3 regions of the Geomicrobium sp. JSM 1781026 genome follow, and region 2 is predicted to be linked to each of the others. Evidence: riboswitches for the same ligand, from Rfam matches in the RefSeq annotation. Region 2 holds a riboswitch; each other region holds the start of a gene.

The links. A riboswitch is a leader RNA that binds a small molecule or an ion and turns the genes downstream of it on or off. The one in region 2 is predicted to bind thiamine pyrophosphate.
Region 1: linked by a shared signal. The riboswitch ahead of ACE1TF_RS14785 (thiamine phosphate synthase) and the one ahead of thiT (energy-coupled thiamine transporter ThiT) in region 2 are both predicted to bind thiamine pyrophosphate.
Region 3: linked by a shared signal. The riboswitch ahead of thiD (bifunctional hydroxymethylpyrimidine kinase/phosphomethylpyrimidine kinase) and the one ahead of thiT (energy-coupled thiamine transporter ThiT) in region 2 are both predicted to bind thiamine pyrophosphate.

What each region holds. Positions count from the first base shown of each region.
Region 1 is NZ_JBHFQF010000008.1:67,976-75,861, reverse strand. Features, by position in the region: gene ACE1TF_RS14820 (chromate transporter) at 1-685, shown strand, start outside; partial or broken gene ACE1TF_RS14815 (SDR family oxidoreductase) at 924-1,067, shown strand; gene ACE1TF_RS14810 (hypothetical protein) at 1,204-2,097, shown strand; gene ACE1TF_RS14805 (ThiF family adenylyltransferase) at 2,199-3,215, opposite strand; gene ACE1TF_RS14800 (thiazole synthase) at 3,212-3,976, opposite strand; gene thiS (sulfur carrier protein ThiS) at 3,980-4,183, opposite strand; gene thiO (glycine oxidase ThiO) at 4,152-5,270, opposite strand; gene ACE1TF_RS14785 (thiamine phosphate synthase) at 5,251-5,877, opposite strand; TPP riboswitch at 5,967-6,068, opposite strand; gene ACE1TF_RS14780 (hypothetical protein) at 6,152-6,379, shown strand; gene ACE1TF_RS14775 (GNAT family N-acetyltransferase) at 6,417-6,962, shown strand; gene ACE1TF_RS14770 (histidine phosphatase family protein) at 6,924-7,421, opposite strand; gene dhaK (dihydroxyacetone kinase subunit DhaK) at 7,555-7,886, shown strand, end outside.
Region 2 is NZ_JBHFQF010000009.1:143,330-151,215, forward strand. Features, by position in the region: gene ade (adenine deaminase) at 1-1,777, opposite strand, end outside; gene ACE1TF_RS16280 (GNAT family N-acetyltransferase) at 1,810-2,298, opposite strand; gene ACE1TF_RS16285 (HAD family hydrolase) at 2,274-2,939, opposite strand; TPP riboswitch at 3,008-3,107, shown strand; gene thiT (energy-coupled thiamine transporter ThiT) at 3,164-3,742, shown strand; gene ACE1TF_RS16295 (proline racemase family protein) at 3,799-4,806, opposite strand; gene ACE1TF_RS16300 (TRAP transporter large permease) at 4,870-6,150, opposite strand; gene ACE1TF_RS16305 (TRAP transporter small permease) at 6,147-6,599, opposite strand; gene ACE1TF_RS16310 (DctP family TRAP transporter solute-binding subunit) at 6,661-7,662, opposite strand; gene ACE1TF_RS16315 (GntR family transcriptional regulator) at 7,677-7,886, opposite strand, start outside.
Region 3 is NZ_JBHFQF010000008.1:194,630-202,515, reverse strand. Features, by position in the region: gene ACE1TF_RS15475 (DNA polymerase IV) at 1-1,012, shown strand, start outside; gene cls (cardiolipin synthase) at 1,022-2,470, opposite strand; TPP riboswitch at 2,560-2,661, shown strand; gene thiD (bifunctional hydroxymethylpyrimidine kinase/phosphomethylpyrimidine kinase) at 2,736-3,563, shown strand; gene ACE1TF_RS15460 (DNA glycosylase AlkZ-like family protein) at 3,630-4,691, shown strand; gene ACE1TF_RS15455 (MFS transporter) at 4,672-6,045, opposite strand; gene ACE1TF_RS15450 (hypothetical protein) at 6,894-7,172, opposite strand; gene nagA (N-acetylglucosamine-6-phosphate deacetylase) at 7,299-7,886, shown strand, end outside.

The DNA.
Region 1 (7,886 bases), on a different contig from region 2:
GATCATCACTGCTGCAGTCGTCGGCTTTTGTCTATATCGAGGGGAGCGGTTAGCAAAAGAAGAGACGGTGAACTTATCGCTTCCACTATCACGCCGGTTTGGTGCGATCTGCCTAGCATTGTTTGTCGTGCTGCTCCTTGGCTTACCTATGCTCAGCCAGCTAAGCACGAACATGTGGATCGGCGTCGTCGATAGCTTCTACCGTGCAGGCGCGCTCGTTTTTGGTGGTGGACATGTCGTTTTACCTCTTTTAGAAAGAGAGTTCGTTCCGACGGGTCTCATTAGTGCAGAAAGCTTTCTGGCGGGTTATGGTGCGGCTCAGGCTGTGCCGGGACCATTGTTCACATTCGCCGCCTACATTGGAGCAGATCTCGGAGGATGGGCGGGGGGACTCGTCGCAACGGCGGCAATCTTCTTACCCGCTTTTCTGCTTATTCTAGGGGCGTTACCATTTTGGAATACACTGCGCCATAACGACGCGGCGCGCGCAGCGTTAATGGGTGTGAACGCCGCAGTTGTCGGCATACTTATCGCTGCGTTTTATACACCAATATGGACAAGCGCAATCGTTGGCCCTCTCGAATTCGCATTTGCGGCTATTCTGTTCTTTATGCTCGTTTACTGGAAATTGCCGCCGTGGCTGATCGTTTTAACCGGAGCTATAGGAGGGGCAGTTTTGTTATAGATGGAGGAGTAACAGTTGGTAGGAAGTGATCTAGATCACCAAATTCCAGTATATATTAAATGAACGTGGACGCAGAACGCGAACAAGCGCCTTCGACATCCTCATTCCCACTACATGAAGACGCTATTAGCTATGGACCGGACCGAATTCGTGTGAATTCAGTACATCTTGGAACGGTTCTCACTCCGCTAGTGAAAGAACTTGGGGCTCGGGGAAAGGAGGGCTTGGAAGTTATAAAAATAAAATAGGCGCCAAACATTCCATTGGTCTTCAAGGTGGACACATTGACGTGGCAAACACCGTTTTGTTTCTCGCTTCCGATGAAGCACAATTCATTACAGGAGCTCAACTAGCTGTTGACGATGGTTATACTGCGAAATAAAGGAACAAAAACTAGCCAAATCTATACGATAATTTGGCTAGTTTTTAATGTCTAAGAATAAAGTATAATGCTTAGAAGCTAACAAAAGCCATACCATTACATATCCTGTTATTAAGTTCAGCATAGGAGGATATTCATGAAAGAAAAAGACTGTCACTTAGGAAATCATTCAAAGTCCTCTATTCGAATAAATAACAACTTAATCAATGGGTCATTAGGTGTAAGTACAGGTGGATTGGTCCCGACAACGCCAACAACACCAACATTTCCAACGGGAACAACGGGAATTACAGGTCCAACCGTACCGACAGGAGCACCTGGCACGGGCCCAACCGGTCCAACGGGTCCGACAGGAGCACCCGGCACGGGCCCAACCGGACCAACGGGTCCGACAGGAGCACCTGGCACGGGCCCAACCGGAGCAACGGGTCCGACAGGAGCACCTGGCACGGGCCCAACCGGAGCAACGGGTCCGACAGGAGCACCCGGCACGGGCCCGACGGGTGGTGGGGGCAGTGGTTCGGTTTTTTTACAAACAACTACACTCGGAACAGTCAACACACAAATTCCGTTTAACGTAGGGGCTGGGAATAATGAATTGCTAGGAGGAATTATATACAACAGTGAAGACCCTGTCGTTGTTGACCGTCTCGCTTGTTATATTACGCAATCGGGAGTACCCGGGCAGTTCCAATTAGCGATTGCCTTGCCTACGTCAAATGCTACGGCTCAAGTTGTTGCAACAACAGCGAACTTTACAGAGCAATTACCAGGCGGTTTGTTCGTGTTGCCGTTAGTAACTCCGTATTTAATGCAAGTAGATACACCGTATTATCTTATTATTAAAGATGAAGACAACGGTTCTGCATATGGAGGATTCACCGCTGGTTATGGGTCGGTTGTTGAAGGACCACCAATAAACTTTAGAGAACAGAACGTATCCAACCCTCTCGTTGGTGGAGAAATATTAAGCACGAGTGATGTGAGCTTAAATTTAACTCCATGGATTGCGGCACTTACCCAATTATAAATATATAATCGCAATAAGAAAATTGGCTTAAAGTATAAGGACTGCCTAAAAGGGAGGCAGTCCTTTATAATGAGTAGTCGACTGTACACGGCATGGATATTTCAAGAAGGTATAGTTAGCCCCACTACTTCATCATAAATGGCTTCCGCTTCCTCCGTATCTTGCACCCCCCGAATCATCGCCCTTCCATCTTTGAACAAGATGACTTGCCGTCCGTCTTTACGGAATGTCGATAGATCAGGAAAGCGCTTATACTGCCATTTGTCCGCATTTAGATTATCCGGGAAATCTAGTTGTAAAGCCTGAGCAGGGCGGACTTGCACCCCCGTCCGCGCGCACATCCATTGAATATGCTTCTCCCGAGGGCGCTCACGGAGCGCAGGGTACGAAGGCTCCGGGCCGCACGTTTCGCATGAAATCATCGCCAACTTCGCAACTGCAACGTAAGAAGACTCCGCCTTCCACACGTCAAACGTGTACAACTTCGGCGTCTGCACATCTCCGACGAGCATTCGCAGCACTTGTGTCGCCTGATGAGCGGCGACAATTTGGATGCCCGTCGCTAACACCCCGTTCGTGTCACAATCCTCATCTTCTCCAATATAAGGAGATAAACAGCGAAAACACGGAGACTGGTCAGGGTAGAAAGGCATTGAAACGCCATAGCTCCCCGATACACCTCCGTACACCCAAGGAATTCGGTTCTTCCTCGCCGCATCGTTAATGAGCATTCTCGTTGCAAAGTTGTCTGTTGCATCCACAATCACATCGACGTTTTGGATATGCTCGTCGACATTTGCTGCATTTAGTTCGGCAAAAGCTTCGTGTATAAGAACCGATGAATTAATTTGTCTGAGCCGCTCTGCGGCGGCTTTCACTTTAGCACGATGATCGTCGGCGTCTTGTTCGGTGAATAATTGTTGACGCTGAAGGTTGTGAAGTTCAACAAAGTCTCCGTCCACGAGTGTTAACGTGCCGATGCCGGAGCGTACAAGGGTCGAAGCCGCAGCTGTACCGAGGGCTCCGGCGCCAACGATTAAGACGTGAGACGCTCGGATTTTGTGCTGCCCTTGTTCACCGATGGGCTTAAAGCGTTCTTGACGACTATAGCGTGTCATTTCTTCGCCCAGCTTTCCTGGGGACTGCTCGCACTTGCATACTTTTGTGCGGGGATGCGTCCAGCTTCAAAGCCGAGGCGTCCAGCTTGAATGGCAAGCTTCATCGCTTCAGCCATTTTAACCGGGTCATTCGCTTTTGACACCGCACTGTTCAACAGCACCGCATCCGCTCCGTATTGCATCGCTTCGGCCGCATCATGTGGGGCGCCGACGCCGGCATCAACGATGACCGGAACGTTTGCTTTTTCGATGATCAGTTGCAAGTTGTACGGGTTGGTGATGCCAAGGCCACTCCCAATTGGCGAAGCGCCTGGCATGATTGCATGTGCACCGAGTTGTTCAGCTCGAAGTGCGAGCATCGGGTCATCTGACAGATACGGGAGTACGGTAAATCCTTCGGCTAGCAAAATCTCGGTAGCTTTTAACGTTTCAACGGGGTCGGGCAAAAGCGTTGGCGGGTCACCAATCACTTCGACTTTAATCATGTCACAAATGCCTGAAGACCTCGCGAGGCGAGCTAATCGAACCGCCTCTTCAGCTGTTTTTGCGCCTGCGGTGTTTGGCAAAAGTGTAAAGTCATTCCGGTCCAATTGTTCAATCGGATCAGGTCCGATATTGTCTAGGTCAATGCGGCTTAGCGCAAATGTGAGCACGTTCGTTTCAGATGCTTTGACGGCTTCCCTTTGAATATCGGCATTTGGATATTTCCCTGTACCTAATAATAAACGCGACGTGAATGTGTAGTTTCCGATCGTTAACATCGTTTATCCTCCTCCTACAAAGCGAACCATCTCAATCTGGTCACCTGCAGTAATATGCGTATCGTTTTGCTCGTCGACAGATAGTGCCGCGCCGTTATGCTCGATCATGACGACCGTGTTTTGCAGTCCGAAATGTTCACGCAACTGCTCAATAGTGGTCACGTGGTTTGGCAGTTCACGCTTTTGTTGGTTGATGGTGACTTCCATGTGGGATCCCTCCATATTTCGGTTGAAATGTTGGCAACGCAACAGAATCTTGCATGATTTGTTGTACGATTTGCTTGCCGGTGATCGGTGCGAGTAGAATGCCGTTGCGCCCGTGTCCGCCAGCAAGCCAACAGTTTTGTTGAGCGGGGTGTGGACCGATGAAAGGAAGGCCTGTTGTCGATTGTGGCCTAAGTCCTGCCCACATGTTCGTAATTTTCGCATGCTTTAGAGAAGGGATGAGCGTTGTGATTTGACTGAGCAATTGTTGAACGCCGTGCACCGTGACGTCTCGGTTGCGCGAGGCTTCGGACGTCGCCCCGAGAATTAGCTCCCCATCTGGCTTTGGAACAACGTACATTCCTTTATAGAAGAGCGTCTGTTGCACGGCTGCTCGATCGGTCATTACCTTCACAATTTCCCCTTTTATCGGATGCACGTCCCAAAGAGCATCCAGTTCTGGCAAGGTGTCTACGCCTGTGGCGATGACGAGCTGGTCGGCGTGCAAGGTGCCTGATGTCGTCTCTACACCATTAATGAGTGGTTTGATTACAGTTGTGTCCAAGTACAGGTCGACGCCTTTCGAGACGATGGCTTGTGTGAGCGCCCGCGCGGTTTGAACGGGTTGGATATGCGCCTCGTTCGGGAAGTGCAATCCGCCGATCGCTTCAGGCGAAACAGCGGGTGCGATGCGTTGCAATGTTTCTTGGTCCACATACTCAACGTGTTCCCCTTCGCGCTTTTGCCACGATTGGATGTTCTTTAGGTGACTCATTTCGGTTTGATCAAAGGCAAGTTTGAGTGCGCCTGAGCGTGTCCAACCAATGTCTGTACCGGTAAGTTCAGCCAATTCATCTTTCAGGTGCGCGTATAGTTCGCGGCTCTGTTTGGCTAGCGGATAAAGTTCGGACGGCCCTTCTAACTCTGCTTGCACTCCGAGCATTCCGGCTGCGGCAGCTGTTGTGCCAGAACCCGGCTGAGCTCGGTCGATGATCGCCGTTTTCAGCCCGTGATTGGCTGCATAATAAGCGGTGGATAAGCCAATGATGCCTGCACCGACAATAAGCAGGTCATACGTTGGATGCTTCATGGGTCGCACGATCCTTCCCGTACTGTTCATAAGTTTGGGAAGCCACTCGAGGGTTTTCGGATGACCATACTCCGGACATGATGGCAACACCAGAGGCTCCAGCTTTTTGTACGTCTCGTAAGTTTTCAGGTGTAATCCCACCAATCGCATAGACAGGTACGCTCATGTGTTGTGTGATATCTTCTAGCTGTGCCAACCCTCGTGGGGTGATTCCCGATTTGCTGTTCGTTTCGAAGACGTGACCGAAGTAGAGGTAGTCTGCCCCTTCTTCAGCCTGCGTGAGTGCTTCGTCTTTAGAGTGGACAGACACACCAATCATCAAATCTGGATGTTTCGCTTTAAGCTCCTGAATGCGATAGCCGCTGTTTGCGGGCAAGTGCACCCCTTTTAGCCCCCAAGCTGCAGCAGCTTCGGCATGTGTGTTCAAGATCATTTGGTCTGTTCTAAGCCCTAAGCGAAGCATATGGTCAATCTGTTGTTTCAAACGTTGCAATGAGGCTTGTTTGTCCCTCACGTGAATCGTCGTAATATGAGGAACGCATTGTTTAAGAATGCGTATTTGCATATGAAATGGAAGTTGTGCGTCAGTTACTAAGTGCCAAGACATCGGTCTCACGCTCCTACTTTTGTATACACAAAAAAGCCGACCTCTTTGGAGAAAAGATCGACGAATGTCACATAGTAGGTACCCATGCATGGTCACACATTCTACTTTCCTCCGCTGGTATCAACCAGTTCAGGTTCAAGAGTTTGAGTTTCCTCATCTCAGCCCGTATGCGGGCACCCCTAGTAGCTTTTTTATAAATCAAGTATCTTTATGTTATCTTATCAATGAAGACAATTGTTCGTCAAACGTCACGTAGAGAGAGAGGAGAAAAGACATGTGGATCCAGTCTCAAAATAAGAAATCCATTCTTCATGTACAACAAATCACTACCAAAGGAAAATATGTAGAAGGCGTACTCGGTAAAGGTTCGTTTTCAGAATGGAGCAGTATGCTCGGGAAGTACGAAACAACGGAGCGAGCACAAGAAGTGGTGAGTCATATATTTGAGCGCCTGAGCAGTGAAACGCCAAATCGGCTCACTTATCAGATGCCAAAGAAATAATGTACCTACACTTAGTGACAGAAAAGGAGCGGGTCGCATGTTAAAGTCTGAACGAGTGAGACTGCGGAAGATGACAATCGACGACGCCAAACAGTATCACCGCTGGCGCAACGATCTGGATGTAATGAAAACGACGAATCCTTATTTAGATGTGTATACGCTTGAGGAAACCGAAAAGTTTGTTGAAAAAGTCATGCTAGGTTCGCCCCACTCAAAGAGTTATATCATTGTTGATCGCGAGAGTAATGAGGCGATCGGTGTCACATCACTGATCGGAATTGATATGAAAAACCGTAACGCAGAATGCATCATTGATATTGGTGACAAAGACTACTGGGGCAAAGGGTATGGACGTGAAGCATTCGGTCTCCTCCTAGCGTATAGCTTTTTGGAAATGAACCTGCATCGTTTGAATTTGCAAGTGTTTGAATTTAATACTGCCGCATTACAACTATATGAAAAGCTCGGCTTCACACGAGAAGGCATAAAGCGCGAAGCCGTCTATCGAAATGGAGAGTATTTTGATATTGTGCAGATGAGTCTATTAAAACGGGATTACTCGCTCGACACGACCCGCATCTAACACAAACACATCTGGGTTTTTCATTTGCTTCCACTCTTCAAAACCGAACCCTAATAGAAGGGCCAACAGATTGCCGTGGCTCACAACAACCGTGTGCTTTGGAAGGCTGTCCAGCACAGCCCGTCCTCTCGTGAGCGCGTCTCTAGCCGATTCACCACCAACGCACGCGTAGTCGGGATCTAGAAAACTCTGCTCCAACGGGGTGAGCCAGTTGTCCATCGGTTCTTTGCTCAGTACCCGCTCTTTGAGTCGCTCATCGATTTGAACCGGAACGCCGCTCGCAGCACTAAACGGTGCAATCGTCGCCGTCGCCCGCGCGTAAGGGCTACTTACAATGCGAGACACTTCTTTTTTATGAAAGAATGCAGCAAGATTCTTCGCCTGTTGTTCACCTTCTTTGGTGAGCGGTGCATCGGGCTCTTGCCCGGTTGCACGACAATGTCGAACGAGATAAATCATGAAATGGCCTCCTTGAGTGTTTGTCCTTACTACGAATTGATCCGAAGCGAAGTTTCGAAATGTTTTGCATATCGTTTACGGGTCTAGCATCTAATGAGATAATTTACGAAAACGAAAGGTGGTCTCGCCATTCATGAAAAAACTAATGAATGATTCCGAGCAAATTGTAGAGGAGTTTTTGCAAGGGTTTATCGCCGTTCACGGTGATTCGTTAACGAGAATTGATGGCACAAATGTGGTCACACGTATTGATCAGGCCAAAAACAAAGTTGGCATCATTAGTGGGGGCGGCAGTGGCCATGAGCCGGCTCATGCGGGTTATGTTGGTCCAGGCATGTTAGATGCAGCAATCGCGGGTGAGGTGTTCACGTCACCTGGTGCCGATCAGTTTCTCGCCGCAATACAGGCAGCGGACAGTGGAAGCGGTGTGTTACTTGTGATCAAAAATTACAACGGCGATGTTAT
Region 2 (7,886 bases):
CAAAGCCTTGATCGCCAATTCTTACTAGCCCGGTATCCGATAAACGGATTTCTGGAATAACAACGAGTGCTAGGAGCGAGAGTGTCATGAACGCATAGTTCATCGTACAACCTGCTTCTGCTAGCTTTTCACTAATCTTCTTTGATGTGTTGGCGACCTCTTCATACGGTTGGTCAGACATAAGACCGGCAACAGGTAATGGCAACATCGTCACTTCATCACCTGATACAAACGCAATTCCTCCTTGGTGACTCGCAACGTGATTTGCAGCTTGGGCCATCAAATCATCGTCATTGCCAATCACCATGAGATTGTGCGAATCATGGGCGACGGTCATTGCAATAGCGGCAGGCCGTTGAAATCCCACGCCGCTTAGAATACCTAGACCTGTGTTCCCGTTTACGCCATGGCGTTCAATAATTGCCATCTTACAAAGCTCATTGCCGAGTTGGATTTGATTATTCTTCGTCGCGACATTCACGTGCTTTTCTTTCGTTCCAACTTGATTCTCTTGAACATGAATGGTTCGAACCGTCACGCGGTCTACAACAGTTGGTGCCTCGATTTTAAAGTCGCTCCGTCGCACGTCACGCTTCAGGTGAACCGAGCGGGTCGCAAACTCTGGCCACTCGATTCCTTTAATCTCAACAACCGTTTTTCCGTTTTCAGCAACGACTGTCCCAGCACAAATCGTTACATCCACATGAACGTCCTCTAGCTTGCCCTCGAGCAATACGAAATCAGCAAATCGACCGGGAGCAATCATTCCGACATCTTGACTCAATCCAAATCTTTCAGCTGTATTGATCGTCGCCATTTGGATGGCGACGACAGGGTGAACCCCTTGTTCAATGGCGTGGCGAATAACAAAGTCCATATGCCCTTCATCAACGAGCGATTCTGGGCTTCGATCATCGGTGACGAGCATCATTCGTCGTGTATTAATACCGTGTTCTGTGTGCGCTTTAATGGTCTCTGCAACATCATGCCACGCAGAACCTCGACGCATCTTCGCGTATTGTCCGAGGCGAATGCGTGCAATGACATCTTCAGCGGTTGTCACTTCATGATCACCACTAATGCCGGTGCTCGCGTATGCTGACAAGCGAACGGAATCTGGTTCCCACGTATAATGACCATCAGCTACTCGCCCTGCTTTAAGCGTCTCTTCGAGCTCACCCATCATCTTTTCGTCACCGTAAACGACACCAGGAAAATTCATCACCTCACCGAGCGCAACCATATCGTCTCCCCAAGTAAATGCCTCTTTCACTTCTTTCGCGCCAATCGACGCGCCATTGGTTTCAAACTCTGCACTCGTTGACGGCACGCACGAAGCCACTTGCATATAGGCCGCCATCGGCGTTTTCCGCGCCTCTTCGAGCATCAGTTTAAGACCGTCCAAACCAAGAACATTCGTAATTTCATGGGCATCAAAAAAGCCACTCGTTGTGCCTTTTGGCAATACTGCCCTCGCAAATTGCGCCGGGGTAATTTGACTGCTTTCAATGTGGCAATGCCCATCAATAAAGCCTGGGGATAAGTATTTTCCTTTTGCATCAATCACTTCTGTATCGTCACCAACTGTGTGATCAGCGTTCTCCCCAACATATGCAACCCTAGACTCACATACCGCCACATCTGTATTTTCTAAGATTTCACCAGATACTACGTTGATGAGTTTGGCGTTTTTAATGACAAGTGTTGCTTTTCTTTCTCCTCGTGCCGTTTCATTCAATGGCACAAGGCTTTCGAACTGAGGCTTTCGTTCGTACACTTCGCTTCCTCCTTACGTTGGTTCGGGAGGGGTCAAACGTTAAATGTCATGACCCACTCGCGAAGAACCTTTCCATGAATTGTAAACGAACTGAGCAAATAATGCACGGGGTGATTGTTGCGATAAAATGCCATCGACGGGTTATCGACGAGCGCCTCAACCGCATACGTATGCCAACCTTGTCGTTGAAACTCCGTTTTAGCCGCCTCTAGTAGTTGGGCGCCGATGCCTCTTCGTTGATAAGATTCTAATAAGTATAAGGCGTACACTTGTCCATCCGCCGCATAACGCTCAGAACGTCCATAATGGACAAAGCCTACGATCTTCCCCTCTTCATTCGTGGCTACCTTCGTATTGTTCACCTCTGTAATGATCTTTACCCAACGTTCTGTTCTCGTTGTTTCATCCAACTCATCAAGATAAGTTTGTGGAACAATACCCCAGTAGGTTGTTTTCCAACTTTGCACGTGCACGTGAGCAATGCCTTGGGCATCTTCTACTTTTGCTTTGCGGATGACCATGTTTCACCCTCCAACTGTTGTAATTTAGGTATGAATTGACGCCAAGATGAAAACTGGAAATGTGCGTCACTATCCACTTGTTCGTTCGTTTTCCAAGCCGCTTTCAAGCCCTTGTTACGACTTCCGATAATATCAGTGTCGTACTGGTCCCCAACATACAAGGCTTGTTCAGGCTGTACGTTCAACTGCTCTATACCTAATGCGAAAATTCGGGCATCCGGCTTTCTTAAGCCAACCTCATCTGAAATGATCACTGATTCAAAATATTCATTAATACTTAAAGAATTGAATACCGCTCGTTGAAAGCCTTTCTTTCCGTTTGAGATGATTCCGAGTTTATAATCCTTTGCCTTTAATTGTTCCAGTGTGTGCTCAACGTCAGGATACAGCTGTGCGAACCTCGGAAACAGAGTAACATAATCGGCTAGTAGTTGTTGAGGGTCTAATGGCAACTGATATTCTTTGACTAACTGCTCATATACCTCATCCTTCCAGCGCATCCCCTCATTGTCCAATTCGACAAACCTATTCAGATCGACATTCATTGAGAAACGCTCGCATTGATCTCGAAAAAAAGTTACCAATGATTTCGGTCGATTATGTAATGTGCCATCTAAGTCAAACAAAATTGCTTTATGCATACGTGACCTCCCCAAAAACAGCTTGGCTTTCATTGTACTATAAGATATACTATATTCGTCTGAATATTATCAACCACTAGGGGTGTCGCAAGACTGAGAGGGACTCGTTCCCGACTCTTAGAACCTGATCTGGGTAACACCAGCGTAGGGAAGTGGGAGAGCACATTACGACGTTTAATGTGCGGACCTGCATCCCCCTGTGGAAACAAAAAGGGGATTTTTTTATGCAAACAAGAACGTTAATCATGGTGGAAACAGCGCTCATGGTCGCACTCGCGCTCATCTTAGACCGCATTGAGTTTGCGGGTCCGTGGGTCATGGGAGGCTCGATCTCCCTTGTTATGTTGCCGATCTTTGTCATGGCATTTCGGCGCGGCTTAAAAGTTGGTCTGATGACAGGGCTACTCGTTGGTGTCATTAAGTTAATCTTAGGAAGCTCGATGATTCACCCCATCCAATTTCTATTAGACTATCCAGTTGCCTTTACCGTATTAGGACTGGCGGGTGCATTTGCTTTCAGGAACAAAAAAGGAGAACTAAACATCCGATGGGCACTGTTCGGCCTTTTCTTTGCATCATTTTTCCGTCTCGTCGCCCACATCATCTCCGGTGGGGTTTGGTTTGGCGAATATGCGCCAGAGGGATGGAACGTCTGGCTCTACTCAGCTATTTATAATACTTCATACCTTGTGCCAGAAACACTCATTACATTTGGTGTGATTCTTCTTATTGCAAAAACTCAACCGGCATTTTTCAAACTTAAAAACCGACCCGCTCGATTAAAGTCTTCGGTCGTTTCTTAAAAAAGAAAAAAGGGGGGATGAGCGCATGCTCATCCCCCCTTTTTTCATATGCACAATTAGTTCACGATAAAACCGCCACGGAACGGATCATTCGGATCCATTAATATATTCTGGAAACCATTGATAAACGCTGTTCCTTCTACTTCCGTTCGAACCGCATCCATTTCACCTAACTTGACGCTCTCAAGCGCTCGTCCAGTAAACGTACCTCCGACAAACCCTTCACTTACAATTTCCTCGCCAATTTTCATCTCGCCTCGTCCTACCATGCGAGCAACCATTGCTGTCGTACCTGTCCCACCTGGTGAACGATCCGCTTGTCGATCACTAAAAACATGAACATTTTTATACGTAGCTTCCTCAAGTGTCGGTTCGCCAAAGAAGGTAACAATATCAATGTAATTGATATATTCTTTTGTTGGGTGTTGTACACTTACTTTTTGATTTACCGCTTCTTTAATTCTTCTAGCGTATTCTTTCAACTGCATACCGTTGGATACATGAATTTTCGTATCTAGCTGTGCGATGTCCACCCAGGCAAAGTAGTTGCCACCATAACTAATATCTGTTTTGATCGTACCTAAGCCTTCGACCTCTACTTCAAGATCTTGATGTTCTAGAAAGCCAGGGACGTTTTCAAAACGAACACTTTCTGCACGGTTATTTTTCATTTTTACTTTTGGATACACAAGTCCAGCCGGTGTTTCCAATACGAGAGATGTTTCTTCTCCTGTTACTTCAACCATTCCAAGTTCAACAATCGCCGTTGAAACACCTATCGTTGCGTGACCACACATATTTAAAAAGCCAGTGTTGTCCATATAAATGACACCGAAGTCAACATCTTCCCTAGTGGGTGGTAACAAGACTGCCCCAAACATGTCTCGATGGCCTCTAGGTTCCTGAATAATTGCATTTCTTAACCACTCAAAGTTAGCCGCCATGTAGTCTCGTTGTTCAGCAACCGTTTCCCCTTTTAACTTTAATAAACCACCATTAATGATTCGAGTTGGCTCCCCAAACGTATGTGTTTCAATTGTTTGCACCATTCTGTTAAAAATCATTCGATCGTCTCCTTTAGATAAAATAGTATGTGTGTGCCAACTTGACGAAGCCCCATCAGCACATTAATCAATGAGTAAATTCGGAATATAGAGCATCAATTCCGGAAAATAAATCATGAAAAATAACACAATTAATAACACAAGAATGTACCAGACGTTATATTTACTCGTCTCCCACATCGTCGCCTTCGCTAAAGCAGTCGTAATATACAAACCACTTGCAACAGGAGGCGTTTGTTGGCCAATTGACCACACGATCAGAACAACCATAGCAAACTGCAACGGATCAACGGATACTGCATCAGCAAGAGGCAAGAATAGAGGTACGATGACGAGTACCATAACCGTACCGTCAAACACTAACCCTCCAAGAAATAGAATTAAACTAGTAATTAACATTACGGCAATTGGATCATTCGCAAATTGAAGCAACGGTTCCATCATCTGGTGACCCACACCTAAACCTGCAAAAGCAAAACCGAGCAACCCTGCGCAGGCAACGATGAACATGACAAAAGCCGTTGTCCGCACACTATCTTCAATGGCTACAAAGAAATCTTTCATGCTCATTTCTCGATAGATGAGTGCAGCTACAATCCCTACAAAAACAGCGATAGCCGCGGACTCGGTCGGTGTGGCAACTCCAGTAAGGATACTTCCAAGAATAATTACAGGAACGAGCAATGCAGGGATGTTTTTCAGTAGCTCAATGCCCACATTCTCAACTTTTATAGACTTCTCAATAATTTCTCCTTTTTGCTTGGCAGACAAAAAGTATGCAACAACCATAAAGCCTGCAGCAATCGTTAACCCGATAGGAATTCCAGTCATAAATAGTGCAGAAACAGAAATTCCAGAAACCGAAGCATATAAAATCATTGGAACACTCGGTGGTAATAAAATTCCTAGCGATGATCCAGCAGAAGTGGTTGCTGCGGAAAAACCGCGTCGGTAACCTTTATCAACCATTGCTGGAATGACGATTTGCCCTACTGCTGCACTAGCACCTACGGCAGTTCCTGTAATTGCACCAAAGAAGACCGATGCAACCACATTTACATAGGCAAGTCCACCCTTAAAGATGCCGACAATTAATAATGCTAAATTAATTAGACGTTTAGAAATTCCACTATAATTCATTATCGATCCCGCCAATATGAATAGCGGAATTGCAAGCAATGGAAAACTGTTTGCACCTAGGTACAATTGCTGTGTCATAAATGTAAGTGAGAAATCACTCTGTAGAACGATAAACATTACTGCAGTAAGCCCAAGTGTGAATGCAATTGGAACCCCTAATACGAGGAGAATGAGTATGACAATTAGCATAAGTAACGGGGTCATCTCACTTCACCTACCGTTTCTCCCTCTTGCTTATTACTTGTTTTGAAAGTTGCGATTTTTTTAATCGTCTCAATGATCTGGCATATGATCTCCATTGACATTAACGTCGCCGATACCCATATGAAACTGTAAGGCACCCACATAGGGACTGCCATAACAGGAGTACCTATATTTCCTACTATGGAAATTAACGGATACGTATTAAATGTGACGAGCAAAACTAACGTTAACATTGCAACTTTCGAAAACAATTCCAAGTAAGGCTTATTCTTCTCAGACAATCGATCTTCCAAAAAACTTACTTTTAGATGCGTGTTTTCGACAGTACACTGGTAGGCACCGAAAAATGTAAGCCAAATCATCGTCATTAGAGCCATTTCTTCAGGCCACTCAAGCAATATATCGAACAAATTTCTACCTATTAACTGCAATAAAAGTACTGAGAACATAAAGAACATGATTCCTACATTGACGTATTTGATACACCGGTATAAAACATCTCGAAATGATTTAATGGTAATCACCTCCGAGTTGTTCAATTATGTCTATAATTTCTTGACCTTCTTCTCCTAACCCTTCAACGACGGGTTCCCAGACGGGCTGAGTAGCTTCTTGGAATGCCTCAACATCCTCTAGTTCAAAGACTTCCATTCCTTCAGATTCGAGTCGCTCTACTAATGCAATCTCGTCACTTTCGTTTAAGTCCCTGTTCAAATCTCGACCTGCTTCAGCGGCGGTTTGAATAATCTGTTGATGCTCTGTTGATAAGTTCTGCCAAGTGTCCTCATTCATAAATAGCGATGCTGGAGAGTACACATGATTTGTGAGTGTCAGATAAGGTTGTACGTCATAAAATGATGAATTGACTATGACGGGCAATGGGTTCTCCTGTCCATGGACAGTGCCTTGTTGAAGAGCGGTAAACACCTCAGAGAAGCTCATGGGTAGAGGATTCGATCCTAGTGCCGAAAATGTTGCCATTCGAACAGGACTTTCTGGCACACGTATTCTTAGACCTTCAAAATCTTCAGGCATTTCAATAGGTCGAACACTATTTGTCACTTGGCGAAACCCGTCTTCCCAAAAAGCAAGATGCTGCAAGTTATACTCTAACAAATGCTCTCCAACCATATCTCCCGCCTCACTATCTAATGAAGCCCATGCATGTTCACGATTTAGAAAAATGTAAGGTAAAGAGAAAATCTCCTGGTATGGATTCATCTGTTCCAATGGTGTAGATGAGAGTCCCATTTCTATCGTGCCTATTGCTACACTTTCTTGTACTTCCCTACCGGAATCCCCGAGCTGTCCACCACCATAAAGCTGAACTTGAATTTCTCCATCAGATTTCTCTTCAACAATTTCCTTAAATCGCTCAGCACCTTGCCCCCAAGGGTGGGATTGCGGCAATTCATAAGCGAATTTGAGTACAACTTGTTCGCTTTGGTTACCACAACCGCTTAGTACACCGATCATGAGGAGCCCTGCAAATAACGCCGTTAATTTACGCATAACGATTGTCTCCCTTAGTTTGTAAGGTTCGATTCGATTACGACATCCTCATATTCAAATATTCCTTCAAGATGCTTCTTAAATAGTTCCTCAACGAGGTCTTCATCTCGGTTCTTAAGTGCTAAATAGATGGCTTCATGTTCTTCTATTGAACGTTGAACAAGTTCTTGCCTAGACATATACGAAGTACGAAATGAGACGATATATTCGTGCATGTTTTCTAG
Region 3 (7,886 bases), on a different contig from region 2:
GCCACGCATGCAACTGTACTTAGATGTGTCCGTCGCCATCGCCAGTTCGCTTGAAATGTACACAGATTTAGTGGAACCGTACAGCATTGACGAGATTTTTGTCGATATGACGGATGCGATTCACCGTCACAATTGCAGCCCGGAAGATCTTGCCGAAGAAGTGATCACAAAGGTGAGGAGAGAATCCGGGATGGTTGCAAGAGTAGGAATCGGCCCGAATAAAGTGATGGCGAAGATGGCGTGCGACCATTTTTCCAAAAAGCAACCGGGCGGAATTTTCTTTTTGCATCCTGAGAACTTGCAGCAACGGCTGTGGCCGCTACCAATCGATTCACTATTTGGCGTAGGGAAGCGAATGGGGAAGCACTTTCGCGATATGGGCATCCGCACAATTGGGCAGCTTGCTGGTGCTGAGCTTACGGATATGAAGAAGCGGTGGGGCATCAATGGGGAGCTCCTTTGGCGCACCGCGCATGGTGAAGACGAATCACCGGTCAAGCTGGATACGCACGTCCGGAGAAAAGCGATTGGTCATCATATGACGTTACCGAAAGACTATCGAAGTTGGGATGATATTCATACGGTGCTTATGGAACTTGCGGATGAAGTTGCGCGGCGCGTGAGAGCGAACGGGTGTCTTGGAGGAACGGTAACGATGGGCGCCCGCGGGCACAATCATTTTCAAATGCCGTCTGGGTTTCACCGTCAAGTGAAGTTGCCTGAGCTTACGAATGACGGAGGTGTCATCTACCGGGCCGCCAAACAACTGTTTTTGACCCATTGGAATCGTGACGCCATTCGTAGCTTAGGTATTGGGTTAGATGGGCTCGTGAGCGATGAGGCGAGACAGCTCAGCTTGTTTACAGACGATGTCGACCGCGAGCGTTTGAATTTCACGATCGACGGGCTGAAAAACCGCTACGGGTCCGCGACTGTATTACGGGCAGTATCATTGACCGAAGGCGGGCAAGCATTAATTCGTTCACAAAAACTGGGCGGTCACTATAAATAAAGAAGCGTTTTAAAGAATTGGAGACAACAGACGACTGACAGATTCTTTAAAGCGAATATAAAGGCTACGATCATGATAACGTTGAGCGGTCATTTCTGAGCAGTGAAGGAGGTCGTTCTCAAAGATGGCGGCCAGCTTCTCACCTAATGCTGCGTGATACATGAAAGCATTCACTTCGAAATTCAATCGGAAGCTGCGCACATCGATGTTTGCGGTTCCGATGGAGCCGACACTTCGGTCAACGACAATCATCTTGGCATGAATAAACCCAGCATCGTAGATGAAAAAGCGGACGCCAGTTTTTAATAGTTCACCCATGTAAGAGTACGTTGCCCAATAGACGAAGATATGGTCCGGCTTATTTGGGATCATAATGCGAACGTCTTTACCAGCAAGAGCCGCAATTCGAAGCGCATCAAGCAGGCTTGAATCAGGGATTAAGTAAGGCGTCTGAATATAAACCGATTCTCGTGCAGAAGTGATGAGCTTAATGTAACCATTTTTAATTTCCTCAGCTTCTGTATCTGGACCACTAGAAACGATTTGTGCGGCAATGTCACCCCTTGATTTGACGGGAGGAAAATAAAGATCATCATAATGAATTTCATGAGCCTTTGATGCTTGGTTCCAGTCAAGAATGAACCGGGTCTGCAAGGCTTTAACTGAGGAGCCTCGGATCCGAAGATGACTGTCACGCCAATACCCGAATTTTTTCGTGCGGCCTAGGTATTCGTCACCAACGTTAAATCCCCCGACGTAACCGATACTCCCGTCAATGACGACGATTTTTCGGTGATTTCTATAATTTAGTCGGGAATTCATATAGGGAATACGCGAAGGAAAGAATACCCCAACTTCGCCACCTGCGTCGATCAGTTCACGAAAATGTTTTCGTGCTAATTTTCTTGAACCCATATCGTCGTACAGAATGCGCACACGCACGCCAGCTTGAGCCTTTTCGGTGAGCAAATGAATGATCCGCTTCCCGATTAAGTCATTTCGGAAGATGTAATACTGCATGTGCACATGATTTTTGGCGGTCGCAATGTCTGCTAGAAGCTCAGAGAACTTGTCAACGCCATCAGTAAACACGTCAATATCATTGTTTTGTGTAAGCAATGCTCCGTCACTGCGCAAGAGCATCGTAATTAAGTTGCTGTTGTTTTGTTCGGTTTCATTACGAAAGGCAAACGTGTTGTCCTCAAGTGTGCGAAGCTGTGCATCGATACTGTCTTTAAGGCCAATCTTCTCAATGCCATCCCAATTGAAAAGCCGTTTTCGGCTCAAGTTTTGGCCGAGTATAAGATATAAAACAAATCCGATAAAGGGAAGAAACATTAAGATTAATAACCAGGCCCATGTTGCATGGATGTCTTTGCGCTCCATAAATACAATGATTGCTGCAAGAATCATATTCAAAAAAACGAGTAAACTAAGAATAATCGGCAGTATATCCATTAACAACCTCCTTATGAGCCAATGTTCATCCATATCGTACCATGTAATGATTGCCACATCCTAAAAGATGTATGCTAAAATGGATGAAAATATACCACTAGGGGTGCGCGAGTAAGCGCTGAGAGATGTTTAAACGGAAACCCTTTGAACCTGATCCGAAAAACGGCGGAGGAAAGTGGCTGACGATTGTGTAGTATGTGTCAAGCCTCCTGTGCGTTCAGGGGCTTTTTCTTTTTTGCGCATCTATAGTATTGGAGGATAACGAATGATTTCAAAAGCATTAACGATTGCAGGAACAGACCCAACAGGTGGAGCGGGGATTCAAGCGGACTTGAAAACCTTTCAGGAGCTAGGTGTATTTGGCATGAGCGTCATTACGTCCGTTGTGAGCCAAAATACGACCGGTGTGTTTTCATTTGTCGATATGGATCTTGATTTCGTCGAAAGCCAAATTGATGTCGTGTTTGACGATATTCGCCCTGACGCTGTGAAAACAGGAATGCTATCAAACCCAGAGGTGATTGCGCTTGTCGCAAAGAAGCTCCAAGAATATGATGTAAATCATTTCGTGCTCGATCCCGTCATGGTTGCCTCAAGTGGCCATGAGCTTATTTCTCAAGACGCCAGAAAGGCGGTTAGAGAACAGCTATTGCCTCTTGCAACAGTTGTGACTCCGAACTTGCCAGAAGCTGAAGCGTTAACAGGACTTACAATTACAACCGTAGAAGACATGAAGCGAGCAGGGAAAATGCTCGTTGAAGAATACGGCTGTCGCGCTGCTCTCATTAAAGGAGGGCACTATAAAGGAGAAGCCGATGACTATTTGTATGATGGGCACGCATTCAAAAAATATACGGCGAAACGGTTTGATACGGTGCATACACACGGAAGTGGCTGTACGTATGCAGCTGCAATTGCAGCTGGCCTTGCTGAAGGGTTAGACATGGAAGAGAGTATCACTCGTGGGAAAACCTTTATTACGAGTGCCATTTCCAATCCGTTGGAGCTCGGACAAGGTCAAGGGCCGACCAATCATTGGGGGCATCGCTGGGAAGAAATGAGGAAGCGTGATGGCAGACATTGGAGTAAGTAGCACGCAGCAAGGCGTTTTTTAGTTCAGTCGCTTCTCCCGAAACCACTCGGAAGCGTTGATGACGTATTGGATCAACTCGAAGCGGTACAATTGGATCCTGTCAGTGTCGTTGAAAAGAACCATCACCTTGTGTTAATGAATCGAATAAAAGAATACAGTGTGACGAATTATACAGATGCTTTAGGTGAAAAGCGTGCGTTTGAATACTTCGCAAATGCAGCGTGCCTGTTACCGATGAAAGATTACCCGTTGTTAAAAGGAAAGCGGGTGCGTTTACAAGAACAATGGCGGGGAGAGCGGGGAAACTACCGCGAATCGATTGCAGATATTTTGGATCGACTCCAGCAGGAAGGACCTCTTCCCGCAACGGCATTTTTGGCGGAGCGAAAAGTCGTCGGCGGTTGGGACCATCCAACACGTGCGTCAACGAAAGAAACGACCCATGCGTTACGCATTTTATTTGAATGTGGTGACATTCAAGTGAGTGGCCGGGAAAAGTCAATTCGGCATTATGCCCGAACAGATCAGTGGATTCCCGAAGCGATTCAAAAAGAAGCAGACATGATTAGCATCGAAGAAGCAGACGCCTTGCTTATGGACAAATATTTGCGGGCGTACCGGTTGTTTGACGCGAGAGATCCGCGACTAGGTTGGCAAAAGTTAAATGCGCAGGCGCGTAAAGAAACGTTAGCCGAACGCAAAAGAAAGCGTGAGCTCTTTGAAGTGCAGATCGAGGGGGTAGACCGCCCGTATTATGTGCTGGAAGCAGACGCTGAGCAACTTGTCGCTTGTGAACACGCGGACGTTCATGAACACGTACGCTTCCTATCCCCATTGGACAACTTGTTGTGGCGAAGGGAACGGGTGGAGGAGTTGTTTGACTTTTTCTACCGATGGGAAATCTATGTTCCGAAAACGAAAAGAATGTACGGTCCCTATACGATGCCGGTTCTCGTCGGAGACACGCTCATTGGCAAGGTTGATCCTTATTTTGACCGGGCAAACGGTCGACTTTATATGACGACGTATGAAGGTGTGGGCGAAAACGACATGGTCGTTTCCGCCCTTGAGAAATTCGCCCAATCGCTCGGTGCGCGGGAATTGACGATTACGACAGCGGAGCGCTAGTCGTAGTCGTTTTTTTAGATCGATCATAATAAATCCAAAGAAACAAGACGAGTGCAACGACGGCAATGAGGGAGAGCGCAAAGTAAAGGTTGCTATAAATCGAATGAGGTCCGTGAGGATTCAACGGGTTAATTGAATACGTCACGCTCGTAGTGTCAAGCAAGCTCCCGAAAATTGCACTGCTAAACGCACCCGATATGAAGTTACATAAGTTAAACAGCCCCATGCCAATGCCTGTCGTTTGCCGATCAAGCAATGTGGATAGAAGGTTTGCGGTTGCACTTTGCAGCAGTGGAAAACCGATGTATGCGACAAATACAGCTGCTGCAACGAGCCATAAGGAGAAGCCGGTAAACACGCTAATTAGAAATACGCCGATGGAAATGACGATGAGGGCGATCCTTAGTACATACACACTTCCGCGCCGGTCAATGACCATACCTCCGTAGCGACCGAGAATTCCTGCAGCCATTGCCCCTGGGAACAGCACCATGCCGATGCCAATCGTAGTTGTGTCATAAAGGTCACGCATCATAATCGGCAATACAAAGATGAGGCCAAACATCACACTCGTACCGAAAAAACTTGTGAGTAAGGTGATGGCGTATTTTCGATTTTTGAGTAATGCCGGGTCGATAAACGGCACGTCGCTTCGATTAAGATGAAAAGCGAGTATTAAAAACGACAAGATCGATACAAACAGTAATGACCAGACGAACAACGTGACAAATAGCAGTAACGTCGAGACAAATACCGAGACGAGGATTGCACCAATGTAATCAATTTTTTGGAATTGTACACGCTCGTCAGGCAACCATTTGCGGAATAACGGAATGGCTAAGCAAGCCGTCGCCGGCACGAGGAACAAGTATCGCCATTCAAGCACCCCGCCAATCATGCCACCAGCAATGGGACCAATCCCTGAAGCAAAGGCCACCGTTGACGAAATAATCCCGAACACTTTCCCTCGATCGGTATCAAAATAGCGAGACGGAATGATAAAGCCAAGGGCTGGGATAGCGGCGCCACCTAGAGCTTGGAGAATGCGGGCGGCGAGTAGTGTTCCGTAGTTGGGCGATAAAAACCCGAGCACGGATCCGAGCGAGAATAGAAGAATTCCAACTGTAAGTAACGTCTTTAACGGCACCATGTCCGCAAGCTTTCCGTACATGACCGACCCAATCGCATATACGAGAATGTAACCAGTCATTACCCAACTGACTTGCGAAGGCAAGAGCCCGAACGTTTCGGCTATATCGGGAATGGTTACGTTAAACATCGTTCCATTAATCACAGTAAATGTAAGTAAAATCGCGAGTAAGAGTACAAGTTTTTTCTTTCTTTGGCTATCCATAATTCCACCTCTTCATCATCATGATACCGCTTTCTGAAGAGAAGAACACGGAAAACATTTCGTAAATCAAAATAAAAGGCATGAGTGTGGTTATGAACGCCCTGTCGTCTGCGCTCTAGTTCCTCGTTGCCCACTGAAAAAACAGCAATTTTCCCGAAACTATATGAGTTGAACGAAAGAAATTCACTGAATCGGATGACCGAGATCGGTCTTTACGGGCAAACGCCTACGTATTGTCTGTTGAAGTTCATCTCACGTCGACACTGCAAGGGTTGCGGGCAACATGGAAAACGTTTGCCAAAAGGTAAAAAGACGTGACTGATGGTCACCACCTGGCACAAGCATGTGATGACCTCTTACTTAAGTGACAATCCAGCCCGCAAACTGGGCACTTTCAGCCCTCAACGGTCACATATATCGCGATTTGTGACCGTTGACTCCGTTTATGTGCGCATCCGCGTTTAAAACGATGACTTTTCCTTTCCAAACTGTCACAAATATGAACTTATGAGACATTTGGGCTTCTTTTTCTACACCTTAGCCAGTAGGCAGAAAAGTAAACCGTGTTGTCCTTATGCTCTGGAGTACATAGAAAACACGGTGGTCGTCTTTTGACCACCGATGTTGCACTTATAGTCCGGACTGCATAGAAAACACGGTGGCTGTCTTTTAGCCACCGATGTTGCCCTTGTGCTCTGGAGTACAACTATCCTCCTCCATTGGAAAGCAACAATCAACTGTGCAAATCAGGAAAAGGCTTAGCGCAGATTTGTTCAACTTGAGCAGAGTTTTGCCCCGCGCCATACAAAAACCCCGTCCAAACACTTGTGTTTAGACGGGGTTTATCATTATTTCTGTTTCAGGTTGCCTGTGCTTTGAATATAAACGATGTTCTCTGTTTTCTCGCTATCAATATCAGAAACAAAGGCAGGTCCTTCGAACGTACCTTCGCTCGTTTCGAATTTAAAGTCAAAGGTTTTCTTAGAGCTGACGGCATCAAAGATCAAGTTCTGCTCATCAACTGCGTGAAATACGCCGTTCCATTGATCATTTTCTGTTACGTTTAATTCTCCTGTGCGAAATGTAATGGCTTTGCCACCATCCATATATAGTGCATCTACTTTCATGAATTGTTTCCTCCTTCATTGTCGCTACAAGGAGTGTTCCCGGCATGTCCATCGTTAAAACATAAAAATATTGGTCTAGACAACTAGAAGTCATAGTGATATGTTACAAGAAAAGAGGTGAGAGCGTTGCGGGAAGTAATTCTAGCGGGATTGAATGTCGTTTCGGATGGTTTGTTTATGGACAACGCGTATATTCACATGCGTAACGGCAAGATTGTTTATGTTGGTAAGAACGACAAAACGAGTTTTCCTGCACATATTCCGGTCCGCACGTATGATGACGATACGACAGCGTTGCCAGGATTCATTGACGTGCACATTCACGGTGGCTACGGTGTCGATGTGATGGACGCAACCGAAGACGTGTTCACAACCCTCGGAGAAAAATTGCCGACGGAAGGAACGACCGCCTATTTAGCGACAACGATAACGAGCAGTAAGGCTCGAACTGTACAAGCGCTCCAGCAGTGTGCCCAGTCGGTGAAAAAGCTTGGGTCTGCTGAGTTACTAGGTGTGCATTTAGAGGGCCCGTTTATTCACCCTGACAAGCGTGGCGCTCAACCGCTCCAGCATATAGAACGTGCAGACGTAGAGATGTTTGCAGAGTTCCAACGAGCTGCCGACGGTACAATCCGGATCGTTACGCTCGCCCCCGAGATCGAAGGCGCAAACAAACTTTTGCAAAAATGCAACGATGAACGAGTGATCGCATCG